2 linked regions of the Rhodobacter capsulatus SB 1003 genome follow. The protein of the gene in region 2 interacts with the protein of the main gene of each other region in a pairwise test. Links are inferred from orthologs where the notes say so. Each region holds a gene or a part of one and is shown on either strand. Other genes may lie near its edges.

The links. Proteins that work in one complex are often made in the same cells at the same time.
Region 1: the proteins of dnaN (region 2) and dnaE interact in binary tests that used the Escherichia coli proteins (3 or more experiments, as listed by UniProt). The link is inferred for Rhodobacter capsulatus SB 1003 from one-to-one orthologs.

The regions. Positions count from the first base shown.
Region 1 is NC_014034.1:872,925-877,827, reverse strand. The notes cover bases 874-4,903. They hold dnaE (DNA polymerase III subunit alpha), read right to left. Parts: upstream 4,584-4,903; coding sequence 1,074-4,583; downstream 874-1,073. Other genes in these bases: xdhA (xanthine dehydrogenase small subunit), read left to right, coding at 4,779-4,903; RCAP_RS03980 (SlyX family protein), read left to right, coding at 874-1,067. In the rest of the region: hisS (histidine--tRNA ligase), read right to left, coding at 1-787; more of RCAP_RS03980, read left to right, coding at 861-873. UniProt on the Escherichia coli protein: DNA polymerase III is a complex, multichain enzyme responsible for most of the replicative synthesis in bacteria. This DNA polymerase also exhibits 3' to 5' exonuclease activity. The alpha chain is the DNA polymerase catalytic subunit.
Region 2 is NC_014034.1:138-4,817, reverse strand. Bases 932-3,863 are described here. They hold dnaN (DNA polymerase III subunit beta), read right to left. Parts: upstream 2,991-3,863; coding sequence 1,872-2,990; downstream 932-1,871. Other genes in these bases: dnaA (chromosomal replication initiator protein DnaA), read right to left, coding at 3,094-3,863; recF (DNA replication/repair protein RecF), read right to left, coding at 932-1,825. In the rest of the region: gyrB (DNA topoisomerase (ATP-hydrolyzing) subunit B), read right to left, coding at 1-685; more of recF, read right to left, coding at 767-931; more of dnaA, read right to left, coding at 3,864-4,467. UniProt on the Escherichia coli protein: Confers DNA tethering and processivity to DNA polymerases and other proteins. Acts as a clamp, forming a ring around DNA (a reaction catalyzed by the clamp-loading complex) which diffuses in an ATP-independent manner freely and bidirectionally along dsDNA.

The sequences.
Region 1 (4,903 bases), 870 kb from region 2 along the record:
CGGCCGTCGCGGCGCCGGTGTCGCGCTTGGCCTCCATGAAGCCCATCACCACATCGGCCTGCGCGTCCGAAAGCCCCGCGCCCTTGGTGAAATCGCCCGACTCGTCCAGCCGCCCCTTGCCCATCAGCGCGCGCACGCCCGCCTCGCCGAACTTGTCGAACTTGTCGATAGCGCGCAGCACGATGCCGCGTTCCTCGGCGAAGCGATCCGGGTCGGAGGGGTCCAGCACCCCCGCCACTTCCATCACGCCGTTCAGCACCTTGCGGTTGTTGACCCGCACGACGTAATCGCCGCGATCGATGCCCACCGCTTCCAAAGCGTCAGAAAGCATGCCGCAGATCTCGGCATCGGCGGCAACCGAGGCCGCCCCCACCGTATCCGCATCGCATTGATAGAATTGACGAAACCGCCCCGGGCCGGGCTTCTCATTCCGCCAGACCGGGCCCATCGTGTAGCGCCGATAGGGGCTGGGCAGGTCGTTGCGGAACTGCGCCGCGACGCGGGCCAGGGGCGCCGTCATGTCATAGCGCAAAGCCAGCCAATCGCCGCCCTCGTCCTGCCAGGCAAAGACGCCTTCGTTCGGGCGGTCGACATCGGGCAGGAACTTGCCCAGAGCCTCGACCGTTTCCACGGCCGAGGTTTCCAGCGGATCGAAGCCATGCGCGCGGTAAACCTCGGCGATGGTCGACAGCATCGCGGCCCTCTCGGTCACCTCGGCGCCGAAATAGTCGCGGAACCCCTTGGGCGTCTCGGCCTTCGGACGGCGCGGTTTCTTCTCGCTGGACATGGTCTTGCACCCGATCGTTTCTCGGGCGAGGGTGTAGCGGATGGGGGCCACCCCGGCAAGCACGAGAGGGCAAATGAGCGACAGGATCGAGCGCGCCGAGGAAGAACTGGCGCATCTGCGCAAGACCGTGGACGAGCTGAGCGACGTTCTGGCGGCGCAGGGGCGCGACATCGAGCGGATGTCGCGGCTTTTGGGCATGCTGGTCGAGCGCGAGGCCGAGCGCGAATTTGCCGCAGGCGGGGCGATTCCCCTGGCCGATCAAAAGCCGCCGCATTGGTAGGCGGGCTCAGACTTCCTCCACCTGCACCACGCCGCGCAGGCTGCGCAAAGCGCCCTTGACCTGCGGGTTCACCGGCAGCTCACGTCCGGCGGTGATCTGATAGCGACGGCGCTTTTCCGGGTCAAAGACGGAAAAGGTCACTTGTCCGCGCGATTTCACCCGTCCTTCCGCGGCAATACGTTCGAAAAGTGCAGCCACCGAGGAGACCGCCTCGGGCGTTTCCAGATGGATCAGCAGCCCCGATCCGGCCCCGGCGTCGCTCGCCACGGTGTCGATCGGCGCCGCGGTCTGGCACAGCATCTTCACCGTCTCGCCCTCGACATCGACCTTGACCGTCAGCACCACCGCCTGCCCCGGCTCCAGATGCGCGCGGCAGGCTTCGAGCGTGTCGGAAAAAACCGTGACCTCGTAAGGGCCGGTGGGGTCCGAAAGCGACACGAAGGCAAAGCGGTTGCCCTTGGCCGATTTGCGTTCCGACCGCGCCGCGACCTGGCCCGCGATCTTGCCGATGAAAGGCCCCTGCCCCAGCGCCTTGGCCGTGACATCGGCCAGGGTCAGCACCTTTTTGCGTTTCAAAGCAGGCAGATAGTCATCAAGCGGATGGCCCGAAAGATAAAAGCCGATGGCCTTGTGCTCTTCGGCCAGACGTTCGCCCGGCAGCCAGTCGTCGGTATCGGCCAGCCGCGGCGGCGGCAGATCGTCGCCCGCCTCGCCAAACAGCGACACCTGCGCCGAGGATTTCGCCTCGGCCACCGCCGCCGACCAGGCCATCAGCGATTCGAGGCTTTCGAACACGCGTTTGCGGTTCGGATCAAGCTTGTCGAAAGCCCCGGCCCGCGCCAGCATCTCCAAGGGCCGCTTGCCGATCCGTTTCAGATCGCAGCGCCGCGCGAACTCGACCAGATCGCGGAAGGGCTTGTCCTCGCGGGCTTTTTCGATCAGCCGCATGGCCTCGACGCCGACATTCTTCAAGGCGCCGAGCGCATAGATCAGCTTCTGATCCACGACGTCAAAGGTGGCGAGCGAGCGGTTCACGCAGGGTGGCACCACCTCGATCCCCAGCCCCCGCCGCGCCTCGGCGGTGTAGATCGCCAGCTTGTCGGTCAGATGGATATCGCAGTTCATCACCCCGGCCATGAATTCGACGGGGTGGTTCGCCTTCAGCCAGGCGGTCTGATAGGACACGATCGCATAGGCGGCGGCGTGCGACTTGTTGAAGCCGTAGTTCGCGAATTTCTCCAGCAGGTCAAAGACTTCACCCGCCTTTTTCGCGTCGATGTTGTGCGTGGCCTTGGCGCCCTCGATGAATTTCGGACGCTCCTTTGCCATTTCCTCGGCGATTTTCTTCCCCATCGCCCGGCGCAAAAGGTCGGCGCCGCCAAGGCTGTAGCCCGCCATGACCTGCGCGATCTGCATCACCTGTTCCTGATAGACGATGATGCCCTGCGTTTCCTTCAGGATCGGGTCGATGGTCGGATGCAGCGATTCCAGCGGCCGCAGCCCGTGTTTCACCTCGCAATAGGTCGGAATGTTCTCCATCGGGCCGGGACGATAGAGCGCCACCAGCGCCACGATATCCTCGATGCAGGTCGGTTTCATCCGCCGCAGCGCATCCATCATGCCGGTGGATTCGACCTGGAACACCGCGACCGTTTTGGCCGCCGCGTAAAGTTCATAGGTCTTGGCATCGTCGATCGGGATCAGGTTGATCTCGTTCGCGGCCCCCTCGGCGGGCGTATAAAGCGTTTCGCCCAAAGGGTTTACATGCAGCGGGCGGCCGGATTTGAGGATCAGGTTGACGGCGTTCTGAATCACCGTCAGCGTCTTCAGCCCCAGAAAGTCGAACTTCACCAGCCCCGCCTGTTCGACCCATTTCATGTTGAACTGGGTCGCGGGCATGTCCGAGCGCGGGTCCTGATAAAGCGGCACCAGCGCATCGAGCGGCCGGTCGCCGATCACCACCCCCGCCGCGTGGGTCGAGGCGTTGCGCAACAGCCCCTCGATCGCCTGGGCATAGTTCAGAAGCCGCGCCACCACCTCTTCGGATTTCGCCGCCTCGCGCAGGCGCGGCTCGTCCGCCAGCGCCTTTTCGATCGAGACCGGCTTCACCCCCTCGACCGGGATCATTTTCGACAATTTGTCGACATGTCCGTAAGACATCTGCAAGACCCGGCCGACGTCGCGGACCGCGGCCTTGGACAAAAGCGCACCGAAGGTGATGATCTGCCCGACCTTGTCGCGGCCATATTTGCCCTGCACATATTTGATCACCTCCTCGCGGCGATCCATGCAGAAGTCGATGTCGAAGTCGGGCATCGAGACCCGCTCGGGGTTCAGAAAGCGCTCGAACAGCAAGCTGTAGCGCAACGGGTCAAGGTCGGTGATCGTCAGCGCGTAAGCCACCAGCGACCCCGCCCCGGACCCCCGCCCCGGACCGACCGGAATCCCCTGCGACTTGCCCCATTTGATGAAGTCGGCCACGATCAGGAAGTAGCCGGGAAAGCCCATCTGTTCGATGATGCCAAGTTCGAATTTCAATCTTTCTTCGTATTCGGCAACCGGCACCGCATGCGGTATCACGGCCAGCCTTGCGCGCAGTCCCTCCCAGGCCTGACGGCGGAGTTCCTCCACCTCGTCATCGGCGAACCGCGGCAGGATCGGCTTGCGCTTGAACGCGGCAAAGGCGCAGCGCTTGGCGATTTCAACCGTGTTTTCAAGCGCCTCGGGCAGATCGGCAAACAAGGCCGCCATCTCGGCCTCGGTCTTGAGATAATGCTGCGGCGTCAGGCGGCGGCGCGGCTCGATCTGATCGACATAGGCGCCCTCGGCGATGCAGATCATCGCATCATGCGCCTCGTACATGTCGGATTTTGGAAAGTAGACGTCATTCGTCGCCACCAGCGGCAGGCCGAGGTCATAGGCCATTTCGACAAAGGGCCGCTCGGTCATCCGCTCGCCCTCGGTCAGCTGCCCGCCCTCGCCCGGATGGCGCTGCAGCTCGACGTAAAGCCGGGTCGGGTAACAGGCCGCCAGCCGCTCCATCAACAGCCGCGCCTTGCCCGCCTGAGAGTGCTGCAAAAGCTTGCCCACCGGCCCCTCGGCCCCGCCGCTCAAGCAGATCAGCCCCTCGGCATGGGCCTCCAGATCCTCAAGCGTCACCTGCGGCAGCTGCCCGCCCTTGTCGACGTAAAGGCAGGAGGAAAGCTTCATCAGATTCATGTAGCCCGCCTCGTTCTGGGCAAGCAGCACGACCGGCGCGGGCAGGCGCGGCTTCTCGCCGGGGGCCGCGACCTCATAGGCGACCGAAACCTGGCAGCCGACGATCGGTTGCAACCCAGCCCCTTGCGCCAGAACGGAAAATTCCAGCGCCGCGAACATCGCATTGGTGTCGGTCACGGCGATGGCGGGCATGTTCATCGCGTCGCAGAGCTTGATCAGCTTCTTCACCGGAACCGCGCCCTCAAGCAGCGAATATTCGGTGTGCACGCGCAGGTGGATGAATCGGGGATCACTCATTGCCGCAGACTACGGGCAGCAACGGGGCGGGGCAAGCCGCCCAATAATTGACCATGCGGTGCATTTTCACGCGGCCGCGGGCCGAAATCCTTGCCAGCGCCAAAGCCTTGCGCAAAGCTGGATCAGGGAGAGCCCCCCGCTCTACGCCGCATCGGGCGGGGGAGGCCGGAAACCGGTATCGCGGCGGAAGACGCCATGGAAATTGCGTTTCTTCTCAATGGAGAAACCCGGCGGGTGCGGATCGAGGATCCGACCCAAAGCCTGCTGGACTGGCTGCGCGCCGAGGGGCTGACCGGCACCAAGGAGGGCTGCAACGAGGG
Region 2 (4,680 bases):
CCGCGGGGCGTTCATCTTCCAGAATGATCCGCACGCCGGAATTCAGGAAGGCCAGTTCCCGCAGCCGGGTTTCCAGCGTCTTGAAGACGTAATCGAGGTTCGAGAACGTCCCCTCGGGGTCGGTGGTCTTGGCCGACGCCATGAACCGGACCTCGGTGCCCTTTTCGCCCGGGGCCTCGCCGATCTCGTGGACATGAACCACGCAATCGCCCTTTTCGAACCGGGCGAAATAGACCTTGTCATTGCGCCAGACCTTCAGCTCCAGCCAGTCCGAGAGCGCGTTCACCACCGAAACGCCGACGCCGTGCAACCCGCCCGAGACCTTGTAGGCGTTGCCGCCCTCGTCGGTGTTGTTGAATTTGCCGCCCGCATGCAGCTGGGTCATGATGACCTCGGCCGCCGAGACACCCTCTTCGGGGTGGATGTCGACCGGGATGCCGCGGCCGTTGTCGCGCACCGAAACCGAGCTGTCGGCGTGGATCTTCACCGCAACGTAATTCGCATGGCCCGCCAGGGCCTCGTCGATGCCGTTGTCGACGACCTCATAGACCATGTGATGCAGGCCCGAGCCGTCGTCGGTGTCGCCGATATACATGCCGGGGCGTTTGCGCACCGCTTCGAGGCCCTTCAGGACCTTGATCGACTCCGCGCCATATTCGGCTTTGTTCTTCGGGGTTTCGGTCATCCGCGCCTATCCTGCTTTTCGTTGCGGACTTATAGAGTTTCGGCCAGGCAATGTCACGCCTTGGGCACAATATTCAGCGTTTCAGGGGCGGCTTTCCACCAGTTCCGAGGTTCCCGCGACCTCGGTCACCTGCCAATAACGGCCCCGCTCGCCCAAGCTGTCGAAAAGCTCGGCTCCGGTGCCGGTCATCAGCACCTGCGCGGGCAGGGCGCAGATTTCGTCATAAAGCGCCGCCCGCCGCCCGGCATCGAGATGCGCGGCGACCTCGTCCAGAAGCAGCACGGTATTTTCCCCGGCCAGCGCCCGGGCATTGGCCAGCAGAAGCGAAATCAGAAGCGCCTTTTGCTCGCCGGTCGAGCATTGATCGGCCGGGATCGCCTTTTCCGCGTAGACTGCCGTCAGATCGACCCGATGCGGACCCTCCAGCGTCCGCCCGGCCGCCATGTCGCGGCGCCGCCCCTCGGCCAGCGCCGTGGCCAGATCCTCGGGCCCCTCGGCCGTCAGACCCAGATCGGCCGCCGGAAAGGCCGTCGCCGCCCCCGCCTGCGCTGTTGCCAGCTGCGCCAAGGCCTGCCGCCGATGCGCGGTCATCAGGGCGCCTGCCTCGGCCATCCGGGTCTCCAGCGCGCCATACCAGGCGGCATCGCGGATCTCGTCCTTCAACAGCCGGTTGCGTTCGCGCATCGCCTTTTCATAGGCCAGCACGGCTTCGGCATGGGTGGGAAAGAACGAGAGCGTCATCCGGTCCAGAAACCGCCGCCGCCCCTCGGCCGCCTCGATCCAGAGCCGGTCCATCGCGGGCACCAGCCACAACACCCGCAACAACCGCCCCAAGGCGACCTGCGCGGCGGCCTTGCCGTCGATCAGCACCTCGCGCGAGGCACCGGGCAGGGCCGAGGTTTCCACTTCATAATCCGTCAGCGTCGCGCGGATCTTCCAGCCGACCTGTTCCTGCCGCCGGATCAGCTCCTCGGCCGAGGCGCGGCGCAGCCCCCGCCCGGGGGACAAGAGCGACACCGCCTCCAGCACCGAGGTCTTGCCCGCGCCGTTCGGCCCGTAAAGCGCGACCGGCCGCGCATCCAGCGCCAGAACCGCACGCCGATGCGAGCGGAACTGCAAAAGCGTCAGATCCCGCAGCATCGCGGCCCCGTTTCTTCTTGGTCCAAATACGCCCTTGCTGCCCGCGTCACACGCGCATCGGCATCACGACATAGACCGCCGAAGTATCGTTCCCCTCGCGCATCAGCGTCGGATCGCCCGAGGAGTTGAACAGGAAGACCGCATTTTCGCGGTCCACCTGGCTTGCGATTTCCAGCAGATATTTCGCGTTGAAGCCGATCTCCAGCCGCTCGTCGCCGTAAGCCACGGCGAGTTCCTCTTCGGCCGCGCCCGCATCCGGGGCATTGACCGAGAGCACCAGCCGGTCCTCGTCGAGGCTCAGCTTCACCGCGCGCGAGCGTTCCGAAGACACGGTGGCCACGCGGTCCACCGCCTTGGCAAACTCGGCCGCATCGACCTCCAGCCGCCGGGTGTTCCCCATCGGAATGACGCGGGTGTAATCGGGGAAAGTGCCGTCAATCACCTTGGACGTCAGGGTGATTTCCGGCGTCGCAAAGCGCACCTTGGTCTCGCTGACCGAGACCGCAATCTGCGCCTCGTCATCGTCCAGCAGCTTGCGCAGCTCGTTCACCGTCTTGCGCGGCACGATCACGCCCGGCATGCCATTCGCCCCCTCGGGCAGCACGGCGTCGATCCGCGCCAGCCGGTGCCCGTCGGTCGCGACGCAGCGCAGGGCGGGGCCGTCTTCGCCGGTCGCCACATGCATGTAGACGCCGTTCAGGTAATAGCGCGTCTCCTCGGTCGAGATCGCGAATTTCGACTTGTCGAAAAGCCGTTTCAGCACCCCCGCCTTGGCGGCGAAATTCGCGGTATATTCGGACGAAGCCATCACCGGGAAATCCTCGCGCGGCAAGGTCGCCAGATTGAAGCTTGACCGCCCGGCCATCACCGAAAGCCGCCCCGCCGCCGCGTCGTCCGACAGCTGCACCAGCGATCCGTCGGGCAGCTTGCGCACGATCTCGTGCAGCATCACCGCCGAAACCGTGGTTGCCCCCGCGCGTTCGACCTGGGCCGGGGCCTTGTCCACCACCTCGATGTCAAGGTCGGTGGCGCGGAAGGACACGGTCGAGCCCTCGGCCTCGATCAGCACGTTGGCCAGGATCGGAATCGTGTTGCGCCGCTCGACAACCGACTGGGCCTGAGACACCGCCTTGAGCAGGGCGGCGCGTTCGATGCTGATCTTCATATCCATTCCTCACCGGTTCCCGGGGGCGGCAAGGTAACATGCCGCCGCGCCGGAACAAGATTTTTCCGGACATTCCGCCGCTTTGCGCGGGGCGTCAAGGGTTTCAGGATTCCATCAGCCGCTTCAGCAGCCCGATATCCTCGGCCAGTTGCCGATCAGTCGTCATCAGCTCGTCGATCTTGCGGATGCCATGCATGATCGTCGTGTGATCGCGCCCGCCAAAGCGCCGCCCGATTTCGGGCAAGCTGCGGGTGGTCAGGTGCTTCGACAGATACATCGCCACCTGCCGCGGCCGGGCGATGGTGCGCAGCCGCTTCGGCCCGATCATGTCCGAGAGCCGGACATTGTAATGCTCGGCCACCTTGCGCTGGATCTCCTCGATCGTCACGCGGCGGTCCGAGGCGCGCAGGATATCGGCCAGACATTCCTGTGCCAGATCGAGCGTGATCTCCCGCCCGACCAGCGAGGCAAAGGCGAAAAGCCGCGTCAGCGCGCCTTCCAGCACGCGCACGTTCGTGGTGATCCGATGCGCCAGGAATTCCAGCACGCCCGAGGCCACGACAAGCCCCGGATTGCGGGCGGCATGAATCTCGGTCTTGGTCTGCAGGATGCCCAGACGCAGCTCGTAATCGGTCGGATGCAGATCGACGACCAGACCGCATTGCAACCGGCTCTTGATCCGGTCCTCGAGATCCTTGATTTCCCCCGGCGCGCGGTCGGCGGAAATCACGATCTGCTTGCCCTGATCAACCAGGGCATTGAACGTATGGAAGAATTCTTCCTGCGTGCTGTCCTTGCCGGCGATGAATTGCACGTCATCGACCATCAGCACATCGACCGAGCGGAACAGCTCCTTGAAATCCATGATCTGCCGGTCGCGCAGGGCCTGCACGAAGCGATACATGAACTGTTCGGCCGAGAGATACAGCACCCGCAGCTCGCCATGCTGGGTCTGCAGCTCGTGCGCGATCGCATGCATCAGGTGGGTCTTGCCCAGCCCGACGCCGCCATAGAGGAACAGCGGGTTGAAGGTCACCGGCCCCCCCTCGGCGACGCGGCGGGCGGCGGCATGGGCCAGCTCGTTCGGCTTGCCGACGACGAAGCTGTCAAAGGTGAAGCGCGCATCCAGCGGCGCCCCGGGAAGGTCCTGATCCTCGCTGACCCTTGCGGCCTTGCGCGCCGGGGCAGGGGCCTTTTCCGGCATCGGCCGGGCTTCGGGCGCGGGCATCGGACGTCCCTCGGGCACGCGGATCGCCACCCGTTCGACCGCCATGCCGGAATTGCGCAGCTCGCGCAGGATCGGTTCACCATAATTGCGCGAAACCCAGTCGCACATGAATTTCGTCGGCGCTTCGAACGAAACGATGCCGTCCGACAGCTCGATCAGCTGCAGGGGTGCGATCCAGGTGTTGAAATTGGTCCGGCCGACGGTCCTTTGAAGTTCATTGCACACCTGCCCCCAGAGTTCGTTCGTCATGTCTTTTTCCATCAGCGTTTCGTACCGACACTTGCCACACAGCACTTAACCCCCCGGCCTTGCGGCGGGGTCGGGAATGAAGACATGCCGAACAGCCGGTAGAACCGGTGTCGGCATCACCTGCCAAACCGGAGCATCTGCTCCCATTTGAAACGGATCACATCCTGAGCTCGAAGCTTACGGCTTCTTATCGCGCGGCAGCACAGGGCCCCG